3 regions of the Klenkia sesuvii genome follow, and region 1 is predicted to be linked to each of the others. Evidence: riboswitches for the same ligand, from Rfam matches in the RefSeq annotation. Region 1 holds a riboswitch; each other region holds the start of a gene.
The links. A riboswitch is a leader RNA that binds a small molecule or an ion and turns the genes downstream of it on or off. The one in region 1 is predicted to bind cyclic di-AMP.
Positions count from the first base shown of each region.

Region 2: it holds a riboswitch for cyclic di-AMP, as region 1 does, so the genes downstream of both, TEK04_RS15405 (C40 family peptidase) here and TEK04_RS10905 (VldE C-terminal domain-containing protein) in region 1, are expected to answer to the same signal.
Region 3: it holds a riboswitch for cyclic di-AMP, as region 1 does, so the genes downstream of both, TEK04_RS20625 (aggregation-promoting factor C-terminal-like domain-containing protein) here and TEK04_RS10905 (VldE C-terminal domain-containing protein) in region 1, are expected to answer to the same signal.

Region 1 covers NZ_JBAPLU010000009.1:101,139-111,137, reverse strand. Annotated here, with positions in the region: gene TEK04_RS10935 (thioesterase family protein) at 1-132, opposite strand, end outside; gene TEK04_RS10930 (MerR family transcriptional regulator) at 167-538, shown strand; gene TEK04_RS10925 (aldo/keto reductase) at 573-1,583, shown strand; gene TEK04_RS10920 (RNA polymerase sigma factor) at 1,812-2,981, shown strand; gene TEK04_RS10915 (MFS transporter) at 3,081-4,514, opposite strand; gene TEK04_RS10910 (M20/M25/M40 family metallo-hydrolase) at 4,511-5,830, opposite strand; cyclic di-AMP (ydaO/yuaA leader) riboswitch at 5,953-6,101, shown strand; gene TEK04_RS10905 (VldE C-terminal domain-containing protein) at 6,115-6,912, shown strand; gene TEK04_RS10900 (protein adenylyltransferase SelO) at 6,928-8,367, opposite strand; gene TEK04_RS10895 (zinc-dependent alcohol dehydrogenase) at 8,388-9,578, opposite strand; gene TEK04_RS10890 (hypothetical protein) at 9,917-9,999, opposite strand, start outside.
Region 2 covers NZ_JBAPLU010000017.1:15,572-25,570, forward strand. Annotated here, with positions in the region: gene TEK04_RS15380 (AMP-binding protein) at 1-12, shown strand, start outside; gene TEK04_RS15385 (helix-turn-helix transcriptional regulator) at 18-800, shown strand; gene TEK04_RS15390 (YhjD/YihY/BrkB family envelope integrity protein) at 783-1,610, opposite strand; gene TEK04_RS15395 (NDMA-dependent alcohol dehydrogenase) at 1,873-2,988, opposite strand; gene TEK04_RS15400 (phytoene desaturase family protein) at 2,993-4,516, opposite strand; cyclic di-AMP (ydaO/yuaA leader) riboswitch at 4,754-4,890, shown strand; gene TEK04_RS15405 (C40 family peptidase) at 4,905-6,041, shown strand; gene TEK04_RS15410 (DUF3817 domain-containing protein) at 6,156-6,494, shown strand; gene TEK04_RS15415 (serine hydrolase domain-containing protein) at 6,505-7,824, shown strand; gene TEK04_RS15420 (hypothetical protein) at 7,843-8,361, opposite strand; gene TEK04_RS15425 (alpha/beta fold hydrolase) at 8,401-9,906, opposite strand; gene TEK04_RS15430 (Lrp/AsnC family transcriptional regulator) at 9,926-9,999, opposite strand, start outside.
Region 3 covers NZ_JBAPLU010000036.1:8,674-18,672, forward strand. Annotated here, with positions in the region: gene TEK04_RS20590 (pentapeptide repeat-containing protein) at 1-482, shown strand, start outside; gene TEK04_RS20595 (ankyrin repeat domain-containing protein) at 491-889, shown strand; partial or broken gene TEK04_RS21400 (WapI family immunity protein) at 900-1,337, shown strand; gene TEK04_RS20600 (hypothetical protein) at 1,373-1,813, opposite strand; gene TEK04_RS20605 (hypothetical protein) at 1,810-2,028, opposite strand; gene TEK04_RS20610 (polyamine aminopropyltransferase) at 2,078-2,746, opposite strand; gene TEK04_RS20615 (MFS transporter) at 2,846-4,153, shown strand; gene TEK04_RS20620 (class I SAM-dependent methyltransferase) at 4,150-4,776, shown strand; cyclic di-AMP (ydaO/yuaA leader) riboswitch at 4,920-5,046, shown strand; gene TEK04_RS20625 (aggregation-promoting factor C-terminal-like domain-containing protein) at 5,103-5,927, shown strand; gene TEK04_RS20630 (type 1 glutamine amidotransferase domain-containing protein) at 6,029-6,583, shown strand; gene TEK04_RS20635 (YceI family protein) at 6,660-7,259, shown strand; gene TEK04_RS20640 (acyl-CoA dehydrogenase family protein) at 7,319-8,467, opposite strand; gene TEK04_RS20645 (acyl-CoA dehydrogenase family protein) at 8,474-9,652, opposite strand; gene TEK04_RS20650 (putative bifunctional diguanylate cyclase/phosphodiesterase) at 9,820-9,999, shown strand, end outside.

The DNA.
Region 1 (9,999 bases):
GCTGTGCGCCACCAGCCCGACGGTGGGGGCGATGTGCTGCTCGGCCGGGTTCCACCCGCCCCCGGTGTGCGGCGTCGCGCGGAACCTCCCGCCGCCGTCGGGGGTGCTGGTCAGCCGTTCGAAGTACGCCACGCACCCGATCCTGCCCCGGGCCACACTGGGGGCCGTGACCACCGTCCCCGTACTCGGCATCGCCGAGGTCGTCGAGCGCACCGGCCTCAGCGCCCACACCCTGCGGTACTACGAGCGCGACGGGCTGCTGCTGGGCGACGTCGACCGCGACGCCGGCGGGCGACGTCGCTACACCGAGCGGGACCTGGACTGGATCGTGGTGGTGAGCCGGCTGCGGGCCACCGGCATGCCCATCCGCGACGTCAAGCGCTACGCCGCGCTGGTGCGGTCCGGCGCCGGCACCGAGCCCGAGCGGCTGCAGCTGCTGCGCACCCACCGGGCCCGGGTGCAGCGCGAACTCGACGAGACCGCGGCGCACCTGGCCGCCATCGACCACAAGATCGGGATTTACGAGCGCTCGGCTTGACTTCGAGCGCGCTCGAAGGGGTTCGCTGCTCCCCATGACGTCACCGCGACCCGCACCGCTGACCACCCGCACCCTGGGCTCCGGCTCCGCCGCCCTGACCGTCTCGACCCTGGGCCTGGGCTGCATGGGCATGAGCGAGTTCTACGGCGCCCCCGACGAGCAGTCGGGTCTGGACACCCTCGCCCGCGCGCTCGACCTCGGCGTCACCTTCCTCGACACCGCCGACATGTACGGCCCCTTCACGAACGAGGAGCTGGTCGGACGGGCGATCGCCGGTCGGCGCGACGAGGTGCAGCTGGCCACCAAGTTCGGCAACAAGCGCGGCGAGGACGGCTCGCGGCTGGGCATCGACGGCTCCCCGGAGTACGTGCGGGCCGCGTGCGACGCCTCCCTGCAGCGGCTGGGCGTCGACACCATCGACCTCTACTACCAGCACCGGGTCGACCCCACCGTGCCGATCGAGGACACCGTCGGCGCCATGGCCGAGCTGGTCACCGCCGGCAAGGTGCGCTTCCTCGGGCTCAGCGAGGCCTCGGCCGAGACCATCCGCCGGGCGCACGCCGTGCACCCGGTCACCGCGGTGCAGACCGAGTACTCGTTGTTCACCCGCGACCTGGAGGACACCGTGCTGCCGACGCTGCGGGAGCTCGGCGTCGGCCTGGTGCCCTACTCGCCGCTGGGTCGCGGCCTGCTCACCGGTGCGGTCACGCAGACCCCCGCGGACGGCGACAGCCGGGCCAGCGGCTACTTCCCCCGGTTCCAGGGCGAGGCGCTGGCAGCCAACCTGGTGCTGGTGGACCGGGTGCGCGAGCAGGCCGCCGCGCACGGGTGCACCCCGGGCCAGCTGGCCCTGGCGTGGGTGCTGGCCCAGGGCGAGGACGTCGTCCCGATCCCGGGGACGAAGCGGGTGCGCTACCTGGAGGAGAACGTCGGCGCCGCCGCGGTGACGCTCACGACCGCCGACGTCGAGGCGCTCTCGGCGGCGGTGCCCCGCGACGCCGTGCGCGGCGACCGGTACGGCGACATGAGCTCGATCGACCGGTGAGGGAGGGGCAGGTGGGAGCCGGTGTGTGGAATTCCCCCGCCGGGGTAACGGGCGCCGCCCCCCTCCGAGCCCGGACGGATTAGAATGTCGGAGGCCGATGCGTCGCCGCGCCCGGCCTCCGACCCCCGTCCCTCACCGTGGGCGGCCTGAGCTGCCCCTTCGTGGGTGGCCTCTCCGCCAGGGCCCCGCGCCCTCGCGACGCCGCACGACATCCTCAGGAGAGGCGAGATGAGCACGACAGTCGCCGACAGCACCGCCAAGACCCCGCGCAAGAAGGCCGCCGCCGGCGCCCGCAAGGCCCGCTCGGCCGACGCGGAGACCGTGCAGATCGCGCCCGCGCCCGACGCCGACGCCGAGGTGGACCTCGACGACGACGCCGACATCGCCGACGAGCCGGCGGTCCCCGCTGCCGCCGCCGGCTCCTTCGAGTGGGACGAGGAGGAGTCGCTCGCCCTGCAGAAGGCCCGCAAGGACGCCGAGCTGGCCACCTCGACCGATGCGGTGCGCGCCTACCTCAAGCTGATCGGCCGGGTCGCGCTGCTGACCGCCGAGCAGGAGGTCGACCTGGCCCGCCGGGTCGAGGCCGGGCTGTACGCCGCGCACAAGCTGGCCGACACCGACGCCAAGTTCACGCCCACCATGCGCCGCGACCTCAACTGGGTGGTCCGCGACGGCGAGCGGGCCAAGACGCACCTGCTGGAGGCCAACCTCCGCCTCGTCGTGTCGCTGGCCAAGCGCTACACCGGCCGCGGCATGGCCTTCCTGGACCTGATCCAGGAGGGCAACCTGGGCCTGATCCGCGCGGTGGAGAAGTTCGACTACACCAAGGGCTTCAAGTTCTCGACCTACGCCACGTGGTGGATCCGGCAGGCGATCACCCGGGCGATGGCCGACCAGGCGCGCACCATCCGCATCCCGGTGCACATGGTCGAGGTCATCAACAAGCTGGGTCGCATCCAGCGCGAGCTGCTCCAGGAGCTGGGCCGGGAGGCCACCCCGGAGGAGCTGGCCAAGGAGATGGACATCACCCCGGACAAGGTGCTGGAGATCCAGCAGTACGCCCGGGAGCCCATCAGCCTCGACCAGACCATCGGCGACGAGGGCGACAGCCAGCTCGGTGACTTCATCGAGGACTCCGAGGCCGTCGTCGCCGTCGAGGCCGTGTCCTACGGCTTCATGCAGGAGCAGCTCACCTCGGTGCTGCAGACCCTCAGCGAGCGCGAGGCCGGCGTGGTGCGGCTGCGGTTCGGCCTCTCCGACGGCACCCCGCGGACCCTGGACGAGATCGGCCAGGTCTACGGCGTGACCCGCGAGCGGATCCGCCAGATCGAGTCCAAGACGATGAGCAAGCTCCGGCACCCGTCGCGCTCCCAGGTGCTGCGCGACTACCTCGACTAGTCGCACTCGCGCGCCCAGCGTCGATCAGGGGGGTGCACGAAGGTCTGTCCTCCTCCACCACATCTGGCGGAGGAGGAAGGACTTCCGTGCACCCCCTGATCAATGTCCCGGGACGGCGGGGCGGGCGCTCAGCAGGATGACTGCGGCCAGCGCTGCGGCGGCGGCGCAGACGCTCCACACGGCGAGGTAGCCCGACAGCGGGGCCGAGCCGGCCGCGGGGTCGTCGATGCCGCCGGTGGAGGCCAACGACACAGCGAACACGGCCGAGGCGATCGCGCCGCCGACGGTCTTCGTGCTGTTGGTCATCCCGGCCGCGAACCCGGTGCGGTCGGCGGGGGCGGCGGCGACCGCCGCGGCCGGCAGCGCGGCCACCAGCAGACCCGACCCGACGCCGGCCACCGCCATGTTGGTCAACGCCTGGGCCGCGGTGTCGTGGAACGGCAACCACAGCGCGTACCCCACCGCCACGGTGGCCGCGCCGGCCGCCATCGCGCGGCGCCCGCCCAGCCACCGCGAGAGCACCGGCAGCAGCAGGGCGCCGGTCAGCAGCGTGAGCACGTAGAGGCCGATCAGCACCGACACGAACGACGCGCTCGCCCCCAGGCCGTAGCCGGTGACCGCCGGGTCGGCCCGGGCGAAGGTCGACAGCGGGATCTGCGCCCCCAGCACCGACATGCCGGACAGGAAGGCGGTGGCCTGCACCGGCCACTGCCCCGGCGCGGTCAGCACGGGGACGTCGAGCAACGGCTCGGGCTGCCGGGCCTCCACCCGTACCAGCAGCCACCCGGCGGCCAGGCCGGCCAGCACCAGCAGCCAGGGCAGGGCCGAGCCCGGGCCCAGCACCCGCACCGCTACCAGCCCGCCCATCACCAGCAGCAGGGCGGTGGTCAGCAGGCCGAGCCCGGGCAGGTCCAACCGCCCCGGCACCCGCACGGCGTCGGGCTCGACGCCCCACCACACCACCGCCAGGCAGACGGTGACCACGAGCGCCGGCAGGGCGAGCAGCACGGGCACCGGCAGCACGGTGACCAGCGCACCGCTGGACAGCGCCCCGGCCAGCACCCCGAGCTGCAGGAAGGCGACCAGCACACCCGCCGCGCGGCGGGTGCGGTGGTCGTCGGCAGCCGCGCGCCGGTGCACGATCGCGACCTCCAGCGGCAGCCAGACGACGTAGGCGCCCTGCAGGGCCGACCCGGCGACGAACACGGCGAACCCCGCCGGGCCGGTGGCCGGTGCCACGGCCATCACCCAGGTGCCCAGCGCGGTGACGGCGGTGGAGGCCAGCAGCACCCGCCGGTGCCCGTGCAGGTCGGCCAACCGGGCCAGCACCGGCACCAGCAGGGCGGAGGCGACCAGCTGCGCGGCCTCGAACCAGTTCACGTCGCCGTCGCCGATGCCCAGCGCCCGGGCGACGTCGGAGAACACCGGTGTGTAGAAGCCCTGCAGCACCCCGCTGGCGACCTCGACCACCGACAGGGCACCGACGACGGCGAACAGCGTCTGCGCCCGGGCCTGCGCGGTGGCCCGGGTCATGCCGGCAGCTCCTGGACCAGGCGGCGGTACCAGTCGACCCCGGCCAGCAGGTCGGCCACCCCGATGTGCTCGTCGGCCGCGTGGATCGTCGCCCGCTGGGCCTTGGTCATGCGGAACGGGGTGAACCGGTAGACCCGGTCGCACAGGCCGGTGAAGAAGCGGGCGTCGGTGGCGGCCATCATCACGTAGGGCGTGGGCACGGCGTCGGGGAACAGCTCACCGGTGATGCGCTCCAGCAGCGCGAAGGCGGCGTCGTCCCAGGGCGAGACCGGGCTGGGCTCGTTGCGCTCGACGACCTCGAGCCGGATGCCGGGGCCGACGGTGCGGCGCACGTGCGCCAGCACCTCCTCGACGGTGTCGCCGACCATCACCCGCAGGTTGACCCCGGCACGCGCGGTGGAGGCGACCACGTTGAGCGCGGGTGACCCCGACAGCGTGGTGACCGCCACCGTCGTCCGCACCATCGCGGCCGCCTCGGCCCCGGCGGCCCGCAGCACCCGGGTGAGCACCGGCGCCAGCCGGTCGGCCCGGGCGAGCACCGGCCGCAGCGGTGCCGGCAGGTGCGGGCCGAGCCGGCGCAGCAGCTCCAGCGTGGGTGCCGGGGCGCGCAGGGGCAGCGGCGCGGCCTCCAGTGCGGTGATGGCGCGGGCCAGCCGCGCGGTGGGGCCGCCGGGGGCCGGGGTGGAGGCGTGGCCGCCGGCGCCCTCGGCGACGAGCTCGACCGACGTCACGCCCTTCTCGGTGACCCCGACGACCGCGAGCGGTGCGGCCACCAGGGGGAAGGCCTCGGCGGCCACCGCGCCGCCCTCGTCGAGCACGAACCACGGCCGCACCCCGCGGCGGCGCAGCTCGGCGACCGCGTCGGCCGCGGTGGTGCCGGACACCTCCTCGGTGGACCCGAAGGACAACCACACGTCGCGGGCGGGCACGAACCCCTCGGTCAGCAGCGACTCCACCGCCGCGCAGATGCCGACGACGGCGCCCTTGTCGTCGAGGGTGCCGCGGCCCCAGACCGCCCCCTCGTGGACCTCGGCCCCGAAGGGAGGGTGCGTCCACCGGCCCTCGGCGGGGACCACGTCGAGGTGGGCCATGAGGACGACGGGGCCCTCGGCGGACCGGCCCGGCCAGCGCACCAGCAGCGCGTGCGGTTCGACCTCGACCCGCTCCAGCCCGTGCAGGAGCGGGAAGTGCTCGGCCAGCGACGCGCGCAGCGCCACGAACGGGGCGGGGTCGGTGCGGGCCGGGTCGCGGTCGGCGACGGTGGGGTGCCGCACCAGCTCCTGCAGCGCCCGGACGGCGGGGTGGGTCTCGCTCACGCCGCGGATGCTGTCACGTGCGTACGACATCACGTGACGAATCCGCCGCTGATCCTTGGCCGCGGCTGTGCGGGTGGCTACCGTGGGCTGGTCGTCCCGCAGGGGCGACGCCGTCGAGTCGCCCGCTGGCCCCGCCAGCGCACGGGCGAGCCGGGGACCCACCGCAGTCCTGGGGTGCATCCCGCTGCCGGTCACACCTGACCGTCAGGGGTAGGGCGACTTCCCGCCCGAACCCGTCAGCTAACCCGGTAGGCGGCCACTGGGAGCAATTGGAGAGCCGCCGCATGGCGACCCCCCGAGCACGCCGCCACGGCGTGCCCACCCGCCGGCGCCGTCCGGCGATGTACCTCGGCCTGACCGCCTCCGGCGCCGTCCTGGCCCACGTCCTCATCGGCGCCGCGCCGGCGTCGACCCCGGTGGCCGCGACCGAGCCGGCCAGCGTCGCCGCGTCGCTCGGGCTGACCGCCGACGTCGCCCCCGCCCCGGACCTCGGTCAGCTGGCCGACCTCGCCGCCAGCCGCAGCACCCGCGAGGACCAGCAGGCCGCCGCGTCCGCCGCGCAGGCCGCCGCCGACCAGGCCGTGCTCGACCAGCAGGCCGCCGAGGCCGCCGCGGCCGAGGCCGCCGCGCAGGCAGCTGCCGAGGCGGCAGCCGCCGCCGCCGCGAAGGAGGCGGCCGAGGCCGCAGCCGTCGCCGCGGCGCCGGCCAACGCGGTGTCCGGGATCGCGAAGATCACCAACAGCGCGGGCCCGGTGAAGGCGGTCGTGCAGGCCGCCGCCGACGCCGTCGTCACGAACGTGCCGGGCGCGGACTCGATCACCCTCGGCGGCACCCGGGCCAGCGCCGCCGACCCGCACGGCCACCCGTCGGGCTACGCGCTGGACTACATGGTCATGCGCGACGCGGCGCTCGGCGACGCCATCGTGCAGTACCACATCGACCACTGGTCGGAGCTGCGCGTGGAGTACATCATCTGGGAGCAGCGCATGCTGTCCTCGCCGGGTGGTTCCTGGGTGATGATGGAGGACCGCGGCGGCACGACCGCGAACCACTTCGACCACCCGCACGTGAACTACCGCTGAGGACGCAGCCGTAGTTCACGTCCCGCAATAGGTGACGTAGGCCGTGTTCGGGCCGGGGGTGCGGTAGCGCTCCTGGCCCGGCCGCTCCTCGTAGGGGTGGCGCAGCACGTCGACCAGCTCGTCGAGGGGGCCGAGGTCGCCGGTCGTCGCGGCGTCCAGCGCCTCCTGCACGAGGTGGTTGCGCGGCACGTGGACGGGGTTGACCCGGTCCATGGCGTCGGCGTCCGGTCCGGCGGCGCGCCACCGCTCGAGCCACGCGTCGAACGCCGCCAGGTTGAGCACCAGCTCCCGCGCGGGCTCGACGTCCCCGCGTGCGGCCCCGCCCAGCGCCCGGAAGAACCCGGTGTGGTCGGGGTGGTTGGCGTCCAGCAGGGCCTGCAGGTCGGTGACCAGCGCGGTGGCGAGGTCGGCGTCGGCGGCGGCGGGCAACCCCAGCTTGGCCCGCATGCCCGCCGCCCAGGCCGCCTCGTAGCGCGGCAGGAAGGTCTCCAGGACAGCGACCGCGCGGGGGATCGCTGCCTCGGCGTCCGGGTCGATGAGCGGCAGCAGCGCCTCGGCCAGCCGGGCCAGGTTCCACTGCGCGGCCAGCGGCTGGTTGCCGTAGCGGTACCGGCCGCCGGAGTCGATGGAGCTGAACACCGTGTCGGCGTCGTGCGCGTCGAGGAAGGCGCACGGGCCGTAGTCGATGGTCTCGCCGGAGATGGTCATGTTGTCGGTGTTCATCACGCCGTGCACGAACCCGACCAGCATCCACTGCGCGACCAGCTCGGCCTGCACCCCGACCACGTGCTCGTAGAGGGCCAGCGCGGGCACCTCGGCGTCGGCAGCCTCCGGCACGTGCCGGGCGATCGCGTGGTCGAGCAGCCGCTGCAGCAGGTCCAGGTCGTCGGTGGCCCGGGCGAGCTGGAACGACCCGACCCGCAGGTGGCTGGCCGCCGTCCGGGCGAGCAGCGCACCCGGCTGCGGGGTCTCCCGCTGCACCGTGCGACCCGTGCCGACGACGGCCAGCGACCGGGTGGTGGGGATGCCGAGCGCGTGCATCGCGGTGCTGATCACGTACTCGCGCAGCATGGGGCCGACGACGGCCAGCCCGTCGCCGCCGCGCGACCACGGGGTGCGTCCCGAGCCCTTCAGGTGCAGGTCGGTGTCCCCGAGCTCGCCGAGCAGCAGTGCCCGGCCGTCGCCGAGGCGGGGGGAGTAGCTGCCGAACTGGTGGCCGGCGTACCCCTGGGCGACCGGGCGGGCGCCGTCGGACACCTCGTTCCCCGTGAGGAACGCGAGGCCGGACGGCGTCCGCAGCCAGGCCGGGTCGAGCCCGAGGGACTCGGCCAGTGCGTCGTCGAGGGCGAGCAGCCGCCGGTCGGGTGCCGGGTCGGCCTGCCACGGCACCGACAGCTCGGGCAGGTCGTCGGCGAAGCGGTGCCCGAGGCGGATGCCGGTCTGGGTGCTGCTCACCCCCACGACGGTACGTCCGCTCAGACGCCGGCGGGCTTGAGCAGGACCTTCTGCCAACCGTGCTCCTTGGCGCGGAAGTTCGTGTAGGCCTCCGGGGCCTGGGCCAGCGGCAGCCGGTGGGAGGCGAACGTGTCGACGCCGAGCGGGTCGTCGTCGGTGAGGAGCGGCATGATCTCCGGCACCCACTTCTTGACGTTGCACTGGCCCATGGTCAGCTGCAGCTGCTTGTCGAACAGGGTGAGCATCGGGATGGGGTCGGCGGCGCCGCCGTAGACCCCGGACAGCGAGATGGTGCCGCCGCGCCGGCAGATGTCGATGGCGGAGTACAGGGCGGCGAGCCGGTCGACACCGGCGGTCTTCTGCAGCGGGGCGGCGAGGACGTCGGGCAGCAGTCCGGCGGCCTTCTGCACGAAGGTGGTGGCGGGGGAGCCGTGCGCCTCCAGGCCGACCGCGTCCACGACGGAGTCCGGCCCGCGACCGTCGGTCATGTCGCGGATGGCGTCACCCAGGTCGTCCTCGTGCTCGCGCAGGTCGACCACCTCCACACCGCGCAGCCGGGCCCGCTCGAGCCGGTCGGGGACCAGGTCCACGCCGATGACGCGGTAGCCCTTGTGCAGGCCGATGCGGGCGGCGAAGTCGCCGACCGGGCCGAGGCCGAGGACGACGAGCGTGCCGCCCTCTGGGACGTGCGCGTAGGCCACGGCCTGCCAGGCGGTGGGCAGGATGTCCGACAGGTAGGCGAACCGGTCGTCGGCCGGGCCCTCCGGCAGCTTGACGTGGGTGAACTGCGCCTGCGGCACCCGCAGGAACTCGGCCTGCCCGCCGGGGACGGAGCCGTACATCTTCGAGTAGCCGAACAGCGCCGCACCCGACCCCTGGTCGCGCACCTGGGTGGTCTCGCACTGGGTGTACAGGCCGCGGTCGCACATCCAGCAGTGCCCGCAGGAGATCTGGAAGGGGATGGAGACCCGGTCGCCGACCCGCAGGTCACCGGTCTCGCCGCCGACCTCGACCACCTCGCCCATGGTCTCGTGGCCCATCACGTCGCCGACGCTCATGAACGGGGCGAGGGGCTCGACGAGGTGGAGGTCGGAGCCGCAGATGTTGGTGGTGGTGACGCGGATGATGGCGTCGGTCGGCTGCTGGATCGTCGGGTCGGGGACGTCGTCCACGCGGACGTCGCCCTTGCCGTGCCAGGTCACTGCCTTCATGGGGGTCCCCCTCGGTCGCGCGGTCGCTGCGCCCGTGGTCTCCAGGCCCGCGGCTCCTCCCCACCGCGGAGGGGGGCCGAAACAGCGGCGTGCGCATGCAGGCACATCGCACGCGGTGCGCAGCTGGCGCTGGGGCAGCCGGGGGATCGTGGGGTCGCCGAGAGCGGGGGTCCGATGATGGCGTTGCTGGCCACCGTGCTCCTGCTGTTCCCGGCATGGGTCGTGGGTGGCGGAGCAATGGGTCGTGGCCGGTGGCGGACCTGTCCTGGTGCAGCGTGGTCGTCGGTGGGCGCGTCGAGGACGGCCCTCAGCGGTCGAGCGGGCGAACTGACCTCGGGCTAAGCCCGGTCGAAGAGGGTGACCCCCGACGGGGACGCCGTGAACGGGTTGGCCCACTCGGACTCGGCGCCGGTGATGGGTG
Region 2 (9,999 bases), on a different contig from region 1:
GACCGGACCTGAGCGCGGTGGACGACGTCCTCGACCGGCTGCTCCCGGGGTCCCTGCGCCGGCTGCGGTCGGGGACCGGGCTGCCGGTGGCGTTCGCGGGCGTCGTCCCCCCGGGCGGGGCGCGGTTGCTGCTCACCCGGCTGGCCGGCACCCGGGGCCGCGAGCTGGCCGGGCTCTCGGTGCCCACCGGGCGGGGGCTGGGTGGTCGGGTGCTGGCGCAGGCCGCGCCGCAGCGGGTCGCCGACTACGCGGGCACACCGACCATCACGCACGAGTTCGACCGGGTGGTGGTCGACGCCGAGCGGCTGGCGTCGGTCGCGGCGGTGCCGGTGCTGGCCGACGGTCGGGTGCGGGCGGTGCTCTACGCCGCCGACCGCGAGGCCCGGCCGGTGGGCGACCGCGCGCTGCGGACGATGGCGGCGGTGGCCGACCAGCTCGCCGACGACCTCGCCGGGCCGGGCACCGCCCCCGACCCGGCGTCCGCGGCGCTGGCCGACCTGGCCCGGCTGGTGGAGGAGACCGGTGACCCGGTGCTGCGGGCCCGGTTGCGGGCCATCCACGGCGGGTTGACCGCGCCCGCACCGTCGGGTCCGGCCGTCGCGCTGGCCCCGCGCGAGGTGCAGGTGCTGGCCCTGGTCGAGCTCGGGGCCGGCAACGCCGAGATCGCCGGCCGGCTGGGCCTGGCCCCCGAGACGGTCAAGGCCTACCTGCGCTCGGCCATGAGGAGGCTCGACGTCGGCAACCGCACCGCCGCCGTGCACGCCGCCCGCCGGGCGGGGCTGCTACCGCCGGCCCGCTGAGAACCGCTCGGCCAGTGCCTGCGTGAGCAGCCAGCCGGCGATGACCACGAGGTGCAGCAGGAACAGCCACAGCCCCAGCGCCACCACCCCGCCGACGACGTCGAGCCCGCCGAACGGCGCCCCGATCGACAGCGGGAGCCGCAGGAACAGCACGAAGCCCTGCAGGAAGCCGGCCAGCGAGGCTGCGGTGAAGAACGCGCCGACGCCGATCGCCCGCCAACCCAGCTCCCCGGCCGCGACGACGCGGAACCCCCACACCAGGGGCCCGACCAGGGCGAACAGCACCGAGTAGAAGCCGACCGCGATCAACGCCACCGTGCCCCAGAACCCCCCGGTGGCCTGCAGGTCGGCCAGCACCGGCACCACCATGAGCGCCGCGAGCAGCAGGAACGGGGCGACCACCAGCAGCGGGACGACGGCCAGCCGGCCCCGCCACCCGGTGTAGGTGTCCTCGCGCGGGGTGAAGCGCAGCAGGGCCCGGCGCAGCCCCTCGCCCCAGAACGTCATGGGCAGCAGGGCCAGCAGCCCGCCGAGCAGCGTCATCGTCGTGCCGGCGTCGGCGAGGGCGGCCAGGGCGTCGGGGGCGCCGAGCTCGCCGGGCAGCACCTCGCCGAGCTGGTCGAGGTACCCGCGCACCGTGCCCGGTGAGGTGATGACCGAGGCCAGCGCCAGGGCGAGCAGCAGCAGGGGGACGACGGAGATGCCTGCGTAGAACGTGAGCCCGGCGGCGATGAGCGACAGGTCGCGACCGCGCATCCCGCGCCGCACCGACCCCACGAGGAACATCGCCTCGGCGCGCCAGCGGGTCACCGGGCCCACTCCACCACCCCGCGGGCGCCGCCGCCGTCCGAACCCGTGCCGCGGGCTGACCGGGTCGGTGGGTCGCCGGGCTGACCGGGTCGGTGGGTCGCCGGGCTGACCGGGCCGCCGGGTGCGCGCAGGTGCGGCCCGCGCGTCCTCGGGAGCAGCCTGGGCGCGCACCCACGACGTGCTGCGCTCCCACGGGGCCTGTTCGGCGTCGCGACCCGCGCGGCGGCGCACCCGGGCGGTGGGTGCGCTGCGGCGCGGGGAGTCAGCCCCCGTGGACCAGGAGGCCGCGGATGGTCTCGCCGGCGGCCTGGTCGGCGAAGCCCTGGTGCAGCTGGTCCAGGGAGTACCGCCGGGTGACCAGGCGGTCGAGCTCGAGCTTCCCCTCCTCGGCCAGCCGCAGCAGCATCGGGACGTCGCGGTGGGCGTTGCAGCTGCCGAACAGCGCGCCCTGGATACGGTGCTCGTAGGCGGTCACCCCGTTGCCCTGCAGCGACAGCGTGACGTCGGAGGCGACGTCGGCCAGCGCGGTGAGCACGAGGGTGCCGCCCTTGCCCAGGCAGCGGGCGGCCAGCCGGGTGCTCTCGGCGTCGGTCGACCCGAGTGCGAGGACGACGACGTCGGCGCCGTTGCCCCAGGTCAGCTCGCGGGCCAGCGCCGCGGCCTCCTTCGACGTCCCCACCGCGTGGGTCGCCCCGACGGTCAGCGCGAACTCGCGCCGGAAGGCCACCGGGTCGACGGCGACGACGTGCGAGGCGCCGGCGTGCACCGCGCCCTGCACCGCGTTGGCCCCCACCCCGCCGCAGCCGACCACGACCACGGTGTCGCCGGGCCGCGTGCCGCCGGCGTACACCGCCGAGCCCCAGCCGGTGGGCACGCTGCACGCCATGAGGGCCGCGGTGTCCAGCGGCAGCCACGGGTGGATCCTGATCACCGACGCCTCGTGCAGCAGCGAGTGCCGGGCGAACGCGCCGACCATGCAGAACGCGCCCAGCTCCTCGCCGTCCAGCCGGAACGGCCAGGTGCCGGTGGGCAGCTGGCCCGTGCCGATGGTGGCGCCCAGGTTGCACAGGTTGGACCGGCCCGAGGCGCACCACCGGCAGGTGCCGCAGGCGGGCAGGAAGCTGGCCACGACGTGGTCTCCGGGGGCCACCCGGGTCACCCCCGCCCCGACCGCCAGCACGACCCCGGACCCCTCGTGGCCGCCGACGATCGGGTAGCGGCCACCGGCGTTGGAGTGCCGCAGGTGCTCGTCGGAGTGGCACAGGCCGGCGTAGGCCATCTCCACCAGCACCTCGCCGGGGCCCGGGTCGCCGACCTGCAGCGTCACGAGCTCGTACTGGTCACCCTCGCCGCGCAGCACTGCGCCGGTCGTCTCCACGGGCTCATCCCAGCAGATGCCGGGCCGCGGCGTAGCCGCCGAGGCCGCTGACCGCCCCGCCGCGCACCGTGCCGCCCGAGGACGCCGACACCACGCGCGGGTGGGCGGTCGCCGCACCCCAGGTGCCCGCCGGGTGCGCCTCGCTCGCCACCGGCCAGCTGAGGTCGCCGTGGAAGATGTGCCCGCCCGGCATGGCCAGCGACGCCTCGACGTCCAGCGGGGACGCCGCCTGCAGGCACGGGCGGCCGTCGGCGTCGGTCGCCAGGCAGTCGGCCAGCGGCTCCTCGAGCTGGGCGTCGAGCTGGGCCACCACCCGGCGCACCGCCTCCTCGCGGGCGCCCACCGGGTCGGCGGTGAACAGCGTCGCCGGGGTGTGCAGCCCGAACAGCGTGAGCGTGTGCAGCCCGGTGCCGCCGGTGATCGACGGGTCGGTGAGGGAGTGGCAGTAGACCTCGAACGGGATGGTGCCCGGCAGCCGTCCGGCCGCGGCGTCGGCGTAGGCGGCGTCGATCTGCGACGCGGCCTCGTCGACGTGGCAGGTGCCGCCGAAGGCCACCGCCGGGTCCAGGCCCGAGCGCGGCCGGGGCAGCCGGGTCAGCACCATGTTGACCTTCAGCTGGGCGCCCACCGGTCGGGGCGCGGGCGCGGCGCCGGTCAGTTCGTCCAGCACAGCGGGGGCGCAGCCGGCCACCACGTGGGCGGCGTCCGCGGCGTGCGCCGTCCCCTCGTCGTCGGTCCAGTGCACCGTGACGCCGTCGGCCCGGGTCTCGACGGCGGTGACCGCCGTCCGGGTGCGCAGGTCGGCCCCGGCCCGGCGGGCGGCGTCGGCCATCGCGCCGCTCACCGCGCCCATGCCGCCCACCGGGACCCGCCACAGGCCCGTGCCGTTGCCGACCAGGTGGTACAGGAAGCAGCGGCCGGCCAGCCCGTCGGCGGCGTGCACGTCGGCGAACGTGCCGATCAGGCCGTCGGTCAGCGCCACCCCGCGGGCGACGTCGGCGTCGAGGTGGTCGGCGACGACCTCGGCCAGCGGGCGCTCGACCAGGTCGCGGTACAGCTGCCGGTCGCGCAGCCGGCCCTCGAGCTCGGCGGTGGAGGGCAACGGCTGCACCAGGGTGGGGGAGAGGTCCTCGGCCAGGGTGGCGAGCCGGCCGTAGAAGCGCTGCCAGCCGGCCCACTCGGCGTCCGAGCCGGTGAGCGCCCGGAAGGAGGCCGCGGTGGCCGGCCCGGGGTCGCGCTCGACCAGCAGCGCCCGGTCGCCCAGCAGGGTCGCCGAGCTGACCGCCCGGTCGGCCAGCTCGACGCCCAGGTCGAGGTCGGCGACGACCCGGTCGGGCAGCAGGCTGACCAGGTAGGAGTAGGCCGAGAGCCGGACGTCGACCCCCGGGAAGACCGCCTCGCTGACCGCCGCCCCGCCGAGCGCCGCCCTGCGCTCGAGGAGGAGCACCGACCGGCCGGCCCGGGCCAGGTACGCCGCCGCCACGAGTCCGTTGTGCCCGCCGCCGACCACCACCACGTCGTAGCTCATCCCGGCATCCTGGCCCACCGGTCCGGACGCAACCGTCCGGTAACCGGTTGTGAGCGTGCTCAGGGCGTGTCCCGGTGACGAACGTGCGGAACTCCACAATCGGCACGGGCTCACTTGTCACGAAACGGTCACACACCTACCGTCGTGCCGTCCGGACGGATCGTTCCGCCACCCGCCCTGGGTGACAGCCGACCGGACGCCGCCGAACCACGGCCGCCCCAGCACCACCACCAGCACCACCGGGGCGCGCCAGGACCGGGGACCCACCGAAGCACTGGGGTGAAGCACCGACGGCCCGCGAGGGCCCGACGTGCCGGGCGACCTTCCCGCCCGAATCCGTCAGCTAACCCGGTAGGCGGCCGTTGGGAGAAAGGACCACCCGCCGCACATGGCGAGTTCCAGCACGCCTGCGCGCCGTCCAGCCCTCCGGGGCCGTCGCGCCGCCATCACCCTCCTCGCCGCCGCCGGTGTCGCCGCGGGCACCCTCGTGACCGCCGCCCCGGCCCAGGCCGCCCCCGAACCCACCACCTCCGCCGAGGCCGCCCAGCTCGTGGCCGAGCGCGGGCACCAGCTCGAGGTCCTCACCGAGCAGTTCAACGACGCGCGCGTGGCGCTGGAGGCCGACCAGGCCGCCCAGGCCCAGGCCGTCGCCGCGGCCCAGACCGCGCAGTCGGACTTCGAGGCCGCCCGCGGCTCGGTGACCAGCGTGGCGCGCACCGCCTACCAGGGCGGCGGCCAGCTCGCCGGCCTGCAGACCCTCCTGACCGCCAGCTCGGCGGGCGAGTTCGTCGAGCAGTCGGCCACCCTGGACCTCCTGTCCGAGCACAGCACCGAGGTGCTCACCCAGGCGCAGCAGGCCAACGACGCCGCGGCCACGGCCCAGCAGACCGCCGAGCAGGCCACCGCCGAGGCGCAGGCCCAGGTCGACGCGGTCACCGCGCAGCAGGCCGAGCTCAACGCCGAGATCGCGGAGTACCAGGCCCAGTACGAACGGCTCTCGGCCGCCGAGCGCGCTGCGGCCGAGGCCGCCGCGGCCGAGGTCGCCGCACGCACCACGGCCACCAGCCGAGCCGACCGCGACGACAGCTCGAGCAGCTCGAACTCGAGCAGCTCGGGCGGGTCCAGCGCCTCGGCCGCCCCGGCGGGCAGCAGCGTGGTCGCCAACTCCGCCGCCGCCCAGGTCGCCGTCGACACGGCGATGTCCAAGCGGGGCGCCCCGTACGTGTGGGCCGCGTCCGGTCCCAACAGCTTCGACTGCTCGGGTCTGGTGCAGTACGCCTACGCCGCGGCCGGCATCTCGCTGCCGCACTCGAGCCGTTCCCAGGCCTCGATGGGCCAGTCGGTGTCCCGCAGCCAGCTGCAGCCCGGTGACCTGGTGGCCTTCTACTCGCCGGTCAGCCACATCGGCATCTACATCGGCAACGGCCAGATGGTGCACGCCCCGACGTCCGGCGACGTCGTCAAGGTGGCCAGCATCGACGCCATGGGCTCCGCGCCCACGGCCTACCGCCGCATCGCGGGCTGACCCCCGCACCGCACCACCGGAGCCCCGGTCACCGTTCGGTGACCGGGGCTCCGTGCTGTGCGGGGTCGGTCACACCCGGGGACGGCGGCGGCCACGTGTCCGTTGGTGCTGGTCGTGGCCGCACTCCCCGCACCCCCCACCGTCGCCCGCGCCTTCCGCGTCGTCGCGTTCGCCGAGGCGGTCAGCTGGGCGCTGCTGCTGGCCGGCATGTTCGTCAAGTGGGTGCTGCGCACCTCCGAGCTGGGGGTGCAGATCGCCGGCCCGGTGCACGGCGCGGTGTTCGTGGTCTACGTCGTGCTGGCCCTGGTCTGCTGGCGGGTGCTGCGCTGGGACCTGCGCACCGCCGCCCTGGCCCTGGTGGCCTCGGTGCCGCCGTTCGCGACCGTCTGGTTCGAGCGGTGGGCCGCCCGCACCGGCCGTCTGCCCGTCGGGGACCCGGCCGCCACCCCCTAGCCTGCAGGGCATGCCCAGCGTCGAGCCGACCACCGCCCGCGCCCTGCTCGCCCGCACCGCGCGCGTGCAGGCCACCGGCCGGGCGCCCGGCCTGGTGGCCGGGGTGGTCCGCGACGGTGCCCTGGCCTGGTCGGCCGGCCGGGGCGACGTCCCCGGCCCGCACACCGACGTCCAGTACCGGCTCGGGTCGATCAGCAAGACGGTGACCGCGGTGGCCGTCATGCGGCTGCGCGACGAGGGCCGCCTGCACCTGGACGACCCGCTGGAGGAGCACGTCCCCGGCACGCCGCTGGGCGCGCGCACGGTGGGTCAGCTGCTCTCCCACCTGGCCGGTGCGTCCAGCGAGAGCCCCGGCGGCTGGTGGGAGCGGGTGCCCGGCGGGTCGCTGGCGGACCTGCAGCTGGGACCCGAGCACGTCGTGCTCGGCGCCGCCCGCCGGTTCCACTACTCCAACCTGGGCTTCGGCCTGCTCGGCGAACTGGTGGCCCGGCACCGCGGGCAACCGTGGGTCGACGTCGTCACCCGCGAGGTGCTGGCGCCGCTGGGCATGGTCCGCACGACCGCGCGCCCGTCCGGCATGGCCGCCCGGGGCACCGCGGTGCACCCGTGGGCCGACGTCGTCCTGCCCGAGCCCGAGCACGACGCCGGGGTGATGGACGCCGCCGGCCAGCTCTGGGCGACCCTGGCCGACCTCGGCCGGTTCGCCGCGTTCCTGCTGGGCGACACCGGCGACGTGCTGGCCCCCGCCACCCTGGCCGAGATGGTCGTGCCCGCCGGCGTCGACGGCTCCGCCGCCGGGTGGTCGGCCTACGGGCTGGGCGTCCAGGTGCTGCGCGTCGACGGGACCACCCTGGTCGGGCACGGGGGATCGATGCCCGGCTTCCTCGCCGGGGTGTTCGTCGACCGCACCGAGCTCACCGGCGCGGTCATGCTGGCCAACACCACCAGCGGGCTGGACCCGCTGGTGCCCGGCCTGCTGGCCGACCTGAAGGCGGCCGAACCGCGGGTGGTGCCCGCCTGGACGCCAGCACCCCCGCCGGTCCCGCTCGACGTCCTCGGCGTCTGGTTCTGGGGCCCGGCGCCGCACGTGCTGCGCGCGCAGGGGGACGGGGCGCTGCACCTGGGCCCGCTACCCGGCCGTGCCGGGCGGGCCAGCCGGTTCGTCCGGCGGTCGGACGGCAGCTGGGTCGGCCTCGACGGCTACTACGCCGGGGAGACCCTGCGCATCGCCGACGACCACCTCGACCTGGCGACGTTCGTGTTCACCCGGCAGCCCTACGACCCCGCCGCCCCGGTGCCCGGCGGCGTCGACCCCGTCGGCTGGCGCTGAGCCCCGGCCCGGGGGGCCTCAGGCGCGGTCGAGCGCAGCCAGGGTCGAGTGCGTGGCGATGCCGTAGGCCAGGTGCGGCACGACGTCGGCGGCCCAGTCGGTGGCCGACCAGGTGCGCGGGTCGCTGATGCCCAGCACCGCCATCGGGCCGTTGGCGCCCACCAGGGCACCGACGGTGGCCACCAGCCCGCCCACCAGCGGGTGGGGCCGGAACCCGGCGGCGCGGGCCAGACCGGCCAGCACCCCGACGCCCACCCCGGCCGCGACACCGGTCAGCGGCCCCAGACCGGCGACCCGGTTGTCGCGCGTGTCGCCCGACCCCGGAATGTCGACGCCCGCCTTGTCGGCCAGCGCCTCGACGGTCTGCTCGGGGGTGTCGCTGGTGCCGCGCCCGCGCAGCACCATGTCCAGGTAGGTGACGGTGTTGAGCACCGTCGTACCGGCGGCGCCGGCCGCCGCCCCGCGCAGCGCCCACCCGCCCGCGGAGATGCCGCGCCTGCCCTTGCCGATCGCACCCAGTGGGGTCTTCTTCGCCATGCAGTGCCCGCTACCCGCAGCCGCGCACCCCGGAAACGGTCACCACCGGCAGACGGTGACCCGTCGGTCGGGCACCTGGCCCGTGGCCACGAAGGTGTTCACCGGGTCGTCGACGCACGGGTCGCCGCGGCCGTAGACCACGTGCGGGCCGTCGAGCTGGATCACCGCGGCGTCGGCGGGGCCGGCGCCCGGGGTCAGGTCGCGGAAGACGTCCTCCGCGCCGACGAACGGCGTGTTCGGGTCGGTGTCGGCGTTCAGCACCATGACCGGGTAGGGCGGGTCGGTGACGGGCGCGGGGCGCTCGACGTCCGGCGTGGTCGTCGACCCCGGCCAGAACAGGCAGTCGAGGTCGCCGTAGAACGAGCCCCCCAGGCGCAGCTGGTCGATGCCCCGCTGCGCCGACACGTCGAGCCAGGCGTCGAGCTCGGCCCGGGGGTCGCCGTCCTGGGGGACGACGTCGTAGTCCTGGCACTCGACGGCGTAGAACAGCCCGTCGGAGAAGGAGGGGTCCGGGGCGTAGGGACCGTTGCCGAGCTCGTCGAGGGCCGCGACGTCGCCGAGCAGCGCGTCGACGAGTGCGTCGGTGAACACCTCCCGCGAGTACGGGTCGCTCATCGACGACGCGGCCGCTGCCCGCAGGGTCAGGTCGTCCACCGGCTGGCCGCCCGGCGGCGTCACCGGGTCGGCGGCCAACCGGTCGAGCAGGGCGTCGTAGCCCGCCGCCGTGCCGCCCGGGGCGGCGTCGGCGCAGACCGGGTCGGCGTCGCAGCGCGCGAAGGTCGCCGTGAGCACGCCGTCGGCGGCCTCCGCCTGCTGCACGGCGAACCCGGGCTGGTCGGTGGTCAGGTCGACCACCCCGTCCAGGACCAGCCCGGCCACCCGGTCGGGGTGGGCCGCGGCGTAGGTCTGCACGTACTGCGTGCCGTAGCTCTCGCCGTACAGGGTCAGCTGCGGCGCGGCCAGCCACTCCCGGAAGTCCTCGAGGTCCTCGACGGCCTGCGCGGTCGCGTAGCGCGGCGCGGTGGACGGGTCGACCCCCGCCTCGGCGAAGCAGTCCTGGCCGAACTGCGTGCTGGCCGCGGCGAACTCGTCGCGGTCGGCGGAGGACGACGAGGCCTGGATCGGCACGTAGTAGTCGTCGTAGGCGTCGTCGCAGCGGAACTCCTGGGACAGACCGATGCCGCGCTGGTCGAAGAACACCACGTCGAAGCCCTGCCGCACCTCGTCGGGGAAGGACGAGCTGTACGCGTCCGCGGCGGCCAGCCCGCTCGAGCCCGGCCCGCCGGTGGCGGTGACGAACACGCCCCTCCGCTCGCCCTCGGCGCGCAGCAGGCCGAACACGACGTCCCAGTGCTCACCGGCGGGGCGGGCGTGGTCCACCGGCACGCTGAGGGTCACGCAGGAGAAGTCCCCGGCGCCGGTCGAGGCGGCGCAGGGCTGCTCGGAGACGAATGCCCAGCCCTCCGGGGCAGGCGTGGCGGTGCCGTCGATGCGGCAGCCGGCCAGCAGCAGGACGACGAGCGCGAGCAGGGGCCGGATCCGCACGGCGCACCCTAACCGGGGTTCAGCGGCCGGCGGCGCGTTCGAGCAGCGGGGTCATCCGGTGGTCGACGAAGCGGCGGAGCGCCAGGTTGGTGT
Region 3 (9,999 bases), on a different contig from region 1:
GGCTGGTCCGGGCCGCCCGGGGGCTGGACCTGCCCGCCGATCTGGCCGACGAGCTCGCGGTCGTCGACGCGCAGCTGGCCCGCCGGGTACGAGGCGGGGTCGAGGAGCTGCGCGACGAGCCGGTCGGGGCCGTGCGGGCACAGGTCAACGCGCTGCTCACCCGGGCCGCCGCGCACGCCCGGCGTGGGGTGGCCCGGCCGCGGGACCTGCGCGGCGCCGACCTCGCGGGGGCGGCGCTGGGCGGTGCCGACCTGCGGGGGGCAGTGCTGCGCGGGGCGGTGCTCCTGGGGGCCGACCTGCGCCGGGCCGACCTGCGGCTGGCCGACCTGACCGGGGCCGACACCCGGGGCGCCCAGCTGGCCGGCGCGGACCTGCGCGGGGCGCTGTTCCTCACCCGGGCCCAGCTCGAGGCCGCGCAGGGCGACGCGGCCACCCGGCTGGACGGGTCGGCGTCGCGACCGGCGCACTGGGCGGCCCGGTGAGCGGCCCGGTGAGCGGCCCCGTGGACCCGGACGTCGTCGAGCTCGCCGCGCGGGTGTTCGACCTGGCGCGCGCGGGTGCAGCCGACGAGCTCGCCGAGCACGTGCGGGCGGGGGTGCCGGCGAACCTGACCAACGGGGCCGGCGACACCCTGTTGATCCTCGCGGCCTACCACGACCACCCGGCCGCCGTCGTCCGGTTGCTCGAGCTGGGCGCCGACCCTGCCCGGGTCAACGACCGCGGCCAGACCGCCCTGGCCGCGGCGGCCTTCCGCCGGTCGGCGCCGTCGGTCGAGGCGCTCCTGGACGCCGGCGCGGACCCCGACGGCGGGGGCCCCAGCGCGCGGGAGACGGCCGCGTTCTTCGGGTTGACGGAGATGTCTGCCCTGCTCGACCGGCCGCGCGGCTGACCGGCCCGCCGTGAGGCTCCGCTCCGCCGACGGCGCCTGGGTCGACCTGCGGGTGCTGCGCCGCCAGGCGGTCGACGTGCGCGCCGTGGAGCTCGCCCGGCCTGACTGGTCGCTGGCCTGGTTGGTGGTGCGGGGGGAGGTGCACACGACCGAGGGGCGGCACTGGGTGTTCCGCGAGCCGTGCCTGACGCCCTGGGAGGGTGCCCAGCTCGGCTCGTGGCTGCGCACGGTCGCCGAGGCCCCCGACGGCCTGGTCGGCCGCGGCGTGGTCGCCGCGGAGCCGGCCCTGTGGTGGGTGCTCGACGCCGCCCGCGACGACCGCCGGCTGCTGCGCGTGCACCTGGCCGGCCCGGCGGCGTGGTGCGACCCGGTCACCGGCCGGCCGACCGGGGGCGGGGTGCCGCTGGACGTCGACGTCGACGGGCTGCTGGCGGCGGCCCAGGAGTGGACCGCGGAGGTGGTCGCCCACGGGTGGCCCCGGGCTCACCGCCGGCGGGCCGCCCAGGTCCCGGCGAGGGCGAGGAGGGCCGCCACCGCGCCGAGCCGGACCCACCGGTCGGGCAGGGCCGCCCGGGCGGTCGCGGTCACGGTGCGGGCCGACCCCGGCCGCACGGCGGCCGAGCCGGTCAGGGCCCGGCCGGCGGGGGAGGAGACCCCTGCCCCCAGCTCGACCACCCGGCCGTGCGGCCCGGTCACGTCCAGGTGCACGCCGCGGCCGGCCAGCTCGTCGGCCAGCCGGCCGACCGCGACCCGACCGGGACGCAACCGGGCCCCGGTCGGCCACGGGGTGCCGACGACGGCCCGCCACAGGGCCAGCGGGTCCGTCGCGGCGAGGGTGAGGTCCGACCCGTCGCCGGTGAGCCGGGCGGCGACGTCGCCGACGGCGATCGCCAGGTCGGCCCGGACGACGAGGCGGTCGCTCATCCCTGCGAGACGCCCTCGGCGGTCGTGATGCGCAGGGTGCCGTTCAGCTTCCAGGTGGCCCGCGGCGCGTCGGCGCCGATCTCGCGGGGCACCTCGACGGTCATGTCGACGAACTCGTAGTTGATGGCGGCGCCCTTGCCGGTGAGGTAGGACCACATCTCCTTCCCCAGGTCGGCGAAGGTGCGGGTCTCGGTGGTGGTGTCCGGAGCAGTCATGGTGACCCGGGTGTCCCGCTCGGGGCGGGCGGAAACGTGGTTTACCCGGTCACTTGCGACGAACCAGGAGCACGGCGTACTCGAAGACCCGGCCCTCCCGCTCGACCGGCAGCACCAGCTGCTCGGCCGCAACCGCACCGGGCAGGTCGGCCAGGCGCCCCAGCAGGGTCGGCGAGGGGTCGGCCGACCAGATCGCCAGCACCCCGCCCGGCCGCACGGCGCCGAGGGCGCGGGCCAGCCCGGACGCGCCGTACAGGCCGGCGTTGGACCCGTGCACCAGGAAGTCGGGCCCGTTGTCCACGTCGAGCAGGACCACGTCGTAGCGGTCGGGCGCGAAGGCGCAGGCGACGTCGCCGGCCACCAGGTCCAACCGGGGGTCGGCGAGGCTGGGCAGCCCGGGCAGCAGACCGGCCGCGGCCCACTCCAGCAGCGCGTCCTCGAGCTCGACGACCACCACCTCGGCCACCCCGGGCGCGCGCAGCACGGCCGCCGCGGTCCACCCCAGGCCCAACCCGCCCACCAGGACGGCGAGGTCGCCACCCTCGACCCGGGCCAGTGCCTCGGTGGCCAGGGCCCGCTCGGTGGAGGTGTCGACGTCGTCCATGGCGAAGACGCCGTCGACCACCAGCTCGGTGACCACGGTGCCGTCGTCCCCGGTGCGGCGCCAGAGCGCCACCTCGCCGTGCGGCCCGCTCACCCGGCCCAGCTCCGTCCGCATGCCCTGATCCTGCACGGGTCGATCCTGCCCGTCCCGGGGGAGACCGATCCCACCCACCGGCCGGGAACACCGCGGGGCGCCGAGGTGTCATCGTGGGGCGTGAACACCCGCCGCGCCTACGCCGTCTGGGTCGTCGGGCTGCTCGCCTACGCCGTGGCCGTCTTCCAGCGGGGATCGCTGGGCGTCGCCGCCGTCGACGCCCAGGAACGCTTCTCCGCCGGGGCGTCGGCGGTCAGCCTCTTCCTCGTCCTGCAGCTCGCGGTCTACGCCGGGCTGCAGGTGCCCGTGGGTGTCGCCCTGGACCGCTTCGGCTCGCGGGCGATGGTGGCCGCCGGTGCGACCACGATGGCCGCGGGGCAACTGCTGCTCGCCGTGGCCTCCGACGTGCCGACGGCGGTCGCCGCCCGGGTGCTGGTCGGTGCCGGGGACGCCATGACCTTCATCAGCGTGCTGCGGGTGGTCACCCTCTGGTTCACCGGGCCCACCGTCCCGGTGGTCACCCAGCTGACCGGCATCCTGGGCCAGCTGGGCCAGGTCGCCGCCGCCTACCCCCTGGTGCTCGCCTTGCACCACAGCTCGTGGACGGCCACCTTCACCGGTGCCGCGGCCCTCGGCGTGCTGGTCGCCGTCCTCGTCGTGGCCGGCCTGCGCGACGCCCCACCCGGGGCGCCGGTCGCCCCGGTGGCCGGGTGGGCCGAGATCCGCGAGAACGTGGCCGCTGCCTGGCGCGAGTCGGGCACCCGCATCGGCCTGTACACGCACCTGGTCACCCAGTTCTCCGGCACGGTCTTCGCCCTGCTGTGGGGCTACCCGTTCCTCGTGCTGGGCCAGGGCCTGGCCCCGGCCACCGCGGCCGGGCTGCTCACCCTGCTCGTCGTGGTCGGCATGGCGGTGGGCCCGCTGCTGGGCAAGCTGTGCGGGCGGTGGCCGCTGCGCCGCTCGGCCCTGGTGTTCGGCATCGCCGGTGCCACCGTCGCCAGCTGGACGGTCGTGCTGCTGTGGCCCGGGCGGGCGCCGCTGTGGGTGCTCGTCGTCCTGGTCGTCGTGCTCGCCACCAACGGCCCGGGCTCGATGATCGGGTTCGACTACGCCCGCACCTGGAACCCGGTGCACCGGCTGGGCAGCGCGACGGGGGTGGTGAACATCGGCGGGTTCGTGGCGTCGCTGCTGGTCGTGCTCGCGGTGGGGGCGGTGCTCGACGCGATGACCCCGGGCAGCTCCACCGCCTACGACCTCGGCGCGTTCAAGGCGGCCTTCGCCGTGCAGTACCTGTTCTGGGCCATCGGGCTGGTCGGCGTCCTCACCCACCGCCGGCGGCTGCGGGACCGGCTGGCCGGCGACGGCGTCGTGCTCACCCCGCTGTACACGGCGATGGTCAGCCGGGTGCGACGCGGGGCGCGGCGATGACCGTCCCCGCCGACTTCTTCGCGCAGCACACCCGGCTCGTGCGCCCGCCGCTGGTGCCCGAGGTCGCGCTGCACCTCGCCGACGACGTCACGGCCCTCTGGCAGGCGATGGACGACGGCCCGGGTGCGGGGGAGGCCTCGCCGTTCTGGGCCGCGGCCTGGGTCGGTGGCCAGGCGCTGGCCCGCCACGTGCTCGACCACCCGGAGCTGGTGGCCGGCCGCACCGTGCTCGACCTGGGCGCCGGCAGCGGGCTGGTCGGCATCGCCGCTGCGCTTGCCGGTGCCGCCCGGGTGGTGGCCAGCGACGTGGACCCCTACGCCCTCGCGGTCATCCCGCTCAACGCCGCCGCCAACGGGGTGGCCGGCGTCGAGCCGGTCGGTGACGTGCTCGACGACGAGCCCGACGTCGACGTCGTGCTGGCCGGCGACGTGTTCTACGACCTGCGCATGGCCGACCGGGTGCGGCCGTGGCTGTTCACCGCCTGGGTGCGGGGGGCCGTCGTCCTGGTCGGCGACCCCGGTCGCTCCCAGCTGCCCGACGGGTTGCACGAGGTGGCCGGGTACGACGTCCCCGACTCCGGGGTGGACGTCGCGCGTCGCACCACGGTGTGGCGACTGCCGTGAGGCGGATGACACCTGTGTTGTTCGCGTGGGGCTGTTGTCATCTCGTGTGACGTCCTCGTAACGTGGGCGCGTCCGGTCGGGCGAACCTCCCTCCCCGGGAGACCCACCGGACGCCGCTGAGTCACCGTCGCGGGCAGCGCAGCCCGCGGCAGCAGGTGAACCGGGGACCCACCGCAGCACCGGGGTGAATCCCGGCCGGAGCGCGCCTGCGGGTGCGCCGAGGCCGGGTAGGGCTTCTTCCCGCCCGAACCCGTCAGCTAACCCGGTAGGCGGCCGCACCGACCCGCACGGTCGGCGCACCGGAAGACGAGGACCCGCACGCCCGCATGAGCGCACGCCATTCCGCACGCCCTGCCGACCGCGACGGTCAGCAGCCCCTCCTCCGGGTGGGCACCATCACCGCCGAGTTCGAGGTGGTCCGCAGCGCCGAGGAGACCGTGGCGGCCCTCGCCCGGGGTCGGCACCGCCTCGTGCCCGTCCGCCGTCCCGCGGTGTACCTGGCCGCGGCCGCCGCCGGCGCCGTGCTGGTCAACGTGCTCATCGGCGCCGGCCCGGACGCCGAGGCCGAGCAGGTCGACCCGGTCGCGCAGACGGTGAGCGTCGCCCAGCAGCTGGGCATCGTCGCGCCGGCCGACGGCACTACGGCCGCCACCGAGCTCAGCGGCCACCTCCAGGAGCTGGCCGCCAGCCGGGCCCAGCGCGAGGCCGACGAGGCCACCGCCGCGCAGGCCCAGGCCGCCGCCGACGAGGCCGCCGCCCAGGCGCAGGCCGCAGCCGAGGCGCAGGCCGCGGCCGAGGCCGCCGCCGCCGCGCAGGCCGAGGCGGCGGCTGCCGCCGAGGCCGCCGCCGCGAACGCCACCACGCAGGACTTCCACGACTACGCCCTGGCCCAGCTGGGCGGTGACGAGCGGCAGTTCTCCTGCCTGGAGAGCCTGTGGGGCCGGGAATCGGGCTGGGACCCGACCGCGCAGAACCCCACCTCGACGGCCTACGGCATCCCGCAGTTCCTCGACTCCACCTGGGCGGGCACCGGCATCGCCAAGACGTCGAACGGCTTCCGCCAGATCGACGCCGGCCTCGTCTACCTCGACGAGCGCTACGGCTCGCCGTGCGGGGGCTGGGCGCACTCGCAGTCCACCGGCTGGTACTGATCCCCCGAACACCCGGCAACCGCCCGGCAACCGCCCGGCGGCCGCCCCTCGGACGCCCCGGGCCGTTTCGACCCCGGGGCGGAACGGGCACCGGGAGCGGCATGGCTGAACTGACCGGCAAGACCATCGCGATCCTCGCCGCCAAGGGCGTGGAGCAGATCGAGCTCGACGAGCCCCGCAAGGCCGTCGAGGCCGCGGGCGCGACCGTGCACCTGCTGTCGGTGCCCGACGGCGTCGAGGACGGCACCGTGCAGGGCGTCAACGGCGACATCCACCCGGGCGACACCTACCCCGTCGACCACCTGGTCGCCGACGTCGCGGCCGCCGACTACGACGGGCTGCTGCTGCCCGGCGGTGCGGTGAACCCCGACACCCTGCGCCAGGACGGCGACGCGCTCGCCTTCGTCACGGCCTTCTTCGACGCGGGCAAGCCCGTCGCGGCGATCTGCCACGCGCCCTGGACGCTGCTGGAGGCCGGGGTGCTGGAGGGCCGCACGCTGACGTCCTACCCGAGCATCCGGGGGGACCTCCGGCGGGGTGGTGCGACGGTGGTGGACCAGGAGGTGTGCCGCGACGGCAACCTCGTCACCAGCCGCAACCCCGACGACGTCCCGGCCTTCGCCCGGGCCGCCGTGGAGCTGTTCGCGGGGAGCTGAGCCCGCCCGCCGGTGCGCGGCCACGGTCAACGGGTCAGAATAGGGCGTTTTTGCACCCCTGGGAGGACCGTCCACCGTGGCCAAGCACCGCGCGACCGGAGCCGGCGAGACCGACTTCGACGACGCCACCTCAGCGCTGAGCGACGTGTCCGGCGACTACGCCGTCGACGCCGCCCACACCCGCATCGGCTTCCGGGCCAGGCACGCCATGGTCACCACCGTGCGCGGCACCTTCACCCGGTTCGAGGGGGTCGCCCACCTCGCGGTGGCCGAGCCCTCCGCGAGCCGGGTCGAGCTGCGCATCGACGCCGCCAGCCTCGACACCGGCCAACCCGACCGCGACGCCCACCTGCGCTCGGCGGACTTCCTGGACGTGGAGCAGTTCCCCGACATCACCTTCGTGTCCACCGCGGTCGAGCAGGTCGACGACGACGAGTACACCGTCACCGGGGACGTGACCATCAAGGGTCAGACCCGCGAGGTGTCGGTCGACTTCACCCTCACCGGCAGCGCGCTGGACCCCTTCGGCAACACCCGGGTGGGGTTCGAGGGGGCGTTGGCGCTCAAGCGCAGCGACTGGGGCCTGGTGTGGAACGCCGCCCTGGAGACCGGCGGGGTGCTGGTCAGCGACAAGGTGCAGCTGGAGTTCGACGTCTCGGTCATCAAGCAGGCCTGACCACACGCAGGAGCCCCGGTCCGCGAGGTGCGGACCGGGGCTCCTGCGTGCGTGCGGGGTCAGGCGGGGAGGGCCTCGACGGTACCGTAGGCGTCGACCCGCTCGGCCAGCCGGTTCGTCGCCCACGCGCCGTCACCGAGCAGGTGGTCGATGGCGGTGAGCCGCGAGGTGTAGTGGCCCACGCTGTACTCGGCGGTGACCCCGATGCCCCCGTGCAGCTGGATCGCCTCCTTGCCGATGTGCCGCCCGGCGGTGGAGGTCTGCAGCCGGGCCCGGTCGGCCGCGGCGAGCACCGCCTCGGGCGTGGAGTCCTCGGCGTCGACCACCATCGTCGCCCACAGCGCGATGCTGCGGACCAACTCCAGCGACACGTACATGTCGGCGGCCCGGAACGTCAGCGCCTGGAAGCGCGACAGCGGCACCCCGAACTGCTTGCGGGTCTTCAGGTACTCGCTGGTGGTGCGCAGCGCGGTCTCCATCGCGCCCACCGCCTCGTGGGCGTAGGCCACGCTGGCCCGGGCCAGGGCCAGCTCGACGTCGCGCGTGCGGTCGGCAGTGCCCTCGCCGAGCAGCTCGGCGGGGGTGCCCTCCAGGGCCACCCGGGCGACCCGGGTGCCGTCGTGGCTGCGGTACCCGTCGCGGGTGAGCCCGGCGGCGTCGCCGCGGACGACGAAGAGCGCCGTGCCGCCGTCCACGGCCGCGGAGACGACCAGGACGTCGGCGCGGGCACCCGAGGGCACCGGCTCCTTGACCCCGGACAGGGTCCAGCCGTCGCCGGACTGCGTCGCGGTGACGGCGGTGGCCGACGGCGTCCAGCGGCTCCCCGGCTCGGCGTGCGCGAACACCACCAGCGAGCTGCCCTCGGCCAGCGGGCCCAGCAGTTCGGCGCGCTGCGCAGGCGTGCCGACCGCGGACACCAGCCCACCGGCCAGCACGACCGACTCGACGAAGGGCTCGGGGGCCAGCACCCGGCCGATCTCGGTAGCGACGAGGGCGACCTCCGCGTGCCCGGCACCCATGCCGCCGTCGGCCTCGGCGAAGGGCAGGCCCAGCACGCCCATCTCGGCCAGCTGGGCCCAGGTCTTCTCGTCGAAGCCCGGGTCCTCCTTGGTCACGGCGCGGCGCTTCTCGGGGTCGTAGGCGCGCTGCAGCAGGCCGGCCACGGCCTCGCGGAGGGCGTGCTGCTCGGTGTCGAAGGTGAAGTCCATGTCAGATCACAACCCCAGGATCGTGCCGGCGATGATGGTGCGCTGCACCTCGTTGCTGCCCCCGTAGATGGAGACCTTCCGGTAGTTCAAGAACTCCGGGGTGGCCACCCGCGCCCACTCGGGCACGTCGGTGGCGTCGTCGTCGGCGAACGAGGCCAGCGACAGCGGACCGGCGACGTCGACCATCAGCTCGGTGGCGGCCTGCTGCAGTTCCGAGCCGCGCAGCTTGAGCACCGAGGACGCGGGGTTGGGCTTGCCGTCGCTGGAGTTGGAGACCACCCGCAGGGCGGTGAGCTCCAAGGACAGCAGCTCGTTCTCCAGCTGTGCGATGCGCGCGCGCATCGAGGGGTCCTCGATGAGCGGGCGGCCACCGGAGGTGATCCCGGCGGCGCGCTGCTTGGCGTCGACGATCATGCGCTTGGTGGCGCCGACCCGGGCGATGCCCACCCGCTCGTTGCCGAGCAGGAACTTCGCGTAGTCCCAGCCGCGGTTCTCCTCGCCGATCAGGTTCTCCGCGGGCACCCGCACGTCCTCGAAGAAGACCTCGTTGACCTCGAAGCCGCCGTCGAGCAGCTCGATGGGGCGCAGGGTGACGCCGGGGGAGTTCATCGGGAAGACCAGCATCGAGATGCCGCGCTGCTTCTTCTCGGCAGTGGGGTCGGTGCGCACCAGGCAGAAGATCCAGTCGGCGTGCTGGCCCAGCGTCGTCCAGGTCTTCTGGCCGTTGACCACCCAGTCGTCCCCGTCGCGGACGGCGGTGGTGCGCAGGCTCGCGAGGTCGGAGCCGGCGTCGGGCTCGGAGAAGCCCTGGCACCACCAGATGTCGAGGTTGGCGGTGGCCGGCAGGAAGCGCTCCTTCTGCTCCTGGTTGCCGAAGGCGGCGATGACCGGGCCGATCATGGAGGCGTTGAACGCCAGCGGCTCGGGGACGGCGGCCAGCTGCATCTCCTCACGCCAGATGTGGCGCTGCAGCGGCGTCCAGTCGCGGCCACCCCACTCGGCGGGCCAGTGCGGGACGGCGAGGCCGGCCTCGTTCAGGATCCGCTGCGCCTCGACGTACTGCTCCTTGGACACCTCGCGGTGCGCGGCGACGTCGTCACGGATGGTCTGCGGGATCTGCGTGGTGAAGAAGGTGCGCATCTCGTCCCGGAACGCCTGGTCCTCGGGCGACAGGTGCAACTGCATGGAGGAACCCTCATCTCTCTCCCGGGCCGGCGACCGTGCCGCCCCGGCGGCAGCACCGACTTTCCCACATCCGTTACCGACGGGTAACCCGGGGCACGTCCACCCGCACGGGTGAGCGTGGCGCCCGGCGGCTTCACCGGTCCGTCGGGTCTGCCGACCCTGCGGGGGTGCCGATCCCCACGACCACCGTGCCCGCCCCCGCCGGGGTGTGGGCGACGGCACCGGCGGGGACACCGACGGGGACACCGCCGGGGCCCCCGCCGGGCGTGTCGTCGGACGCCGACCGGATCACCACCGCCCTGGTGCACGCCGCCACCGTGCGCGTCGACCTCGCCCTGCTCGTGGTC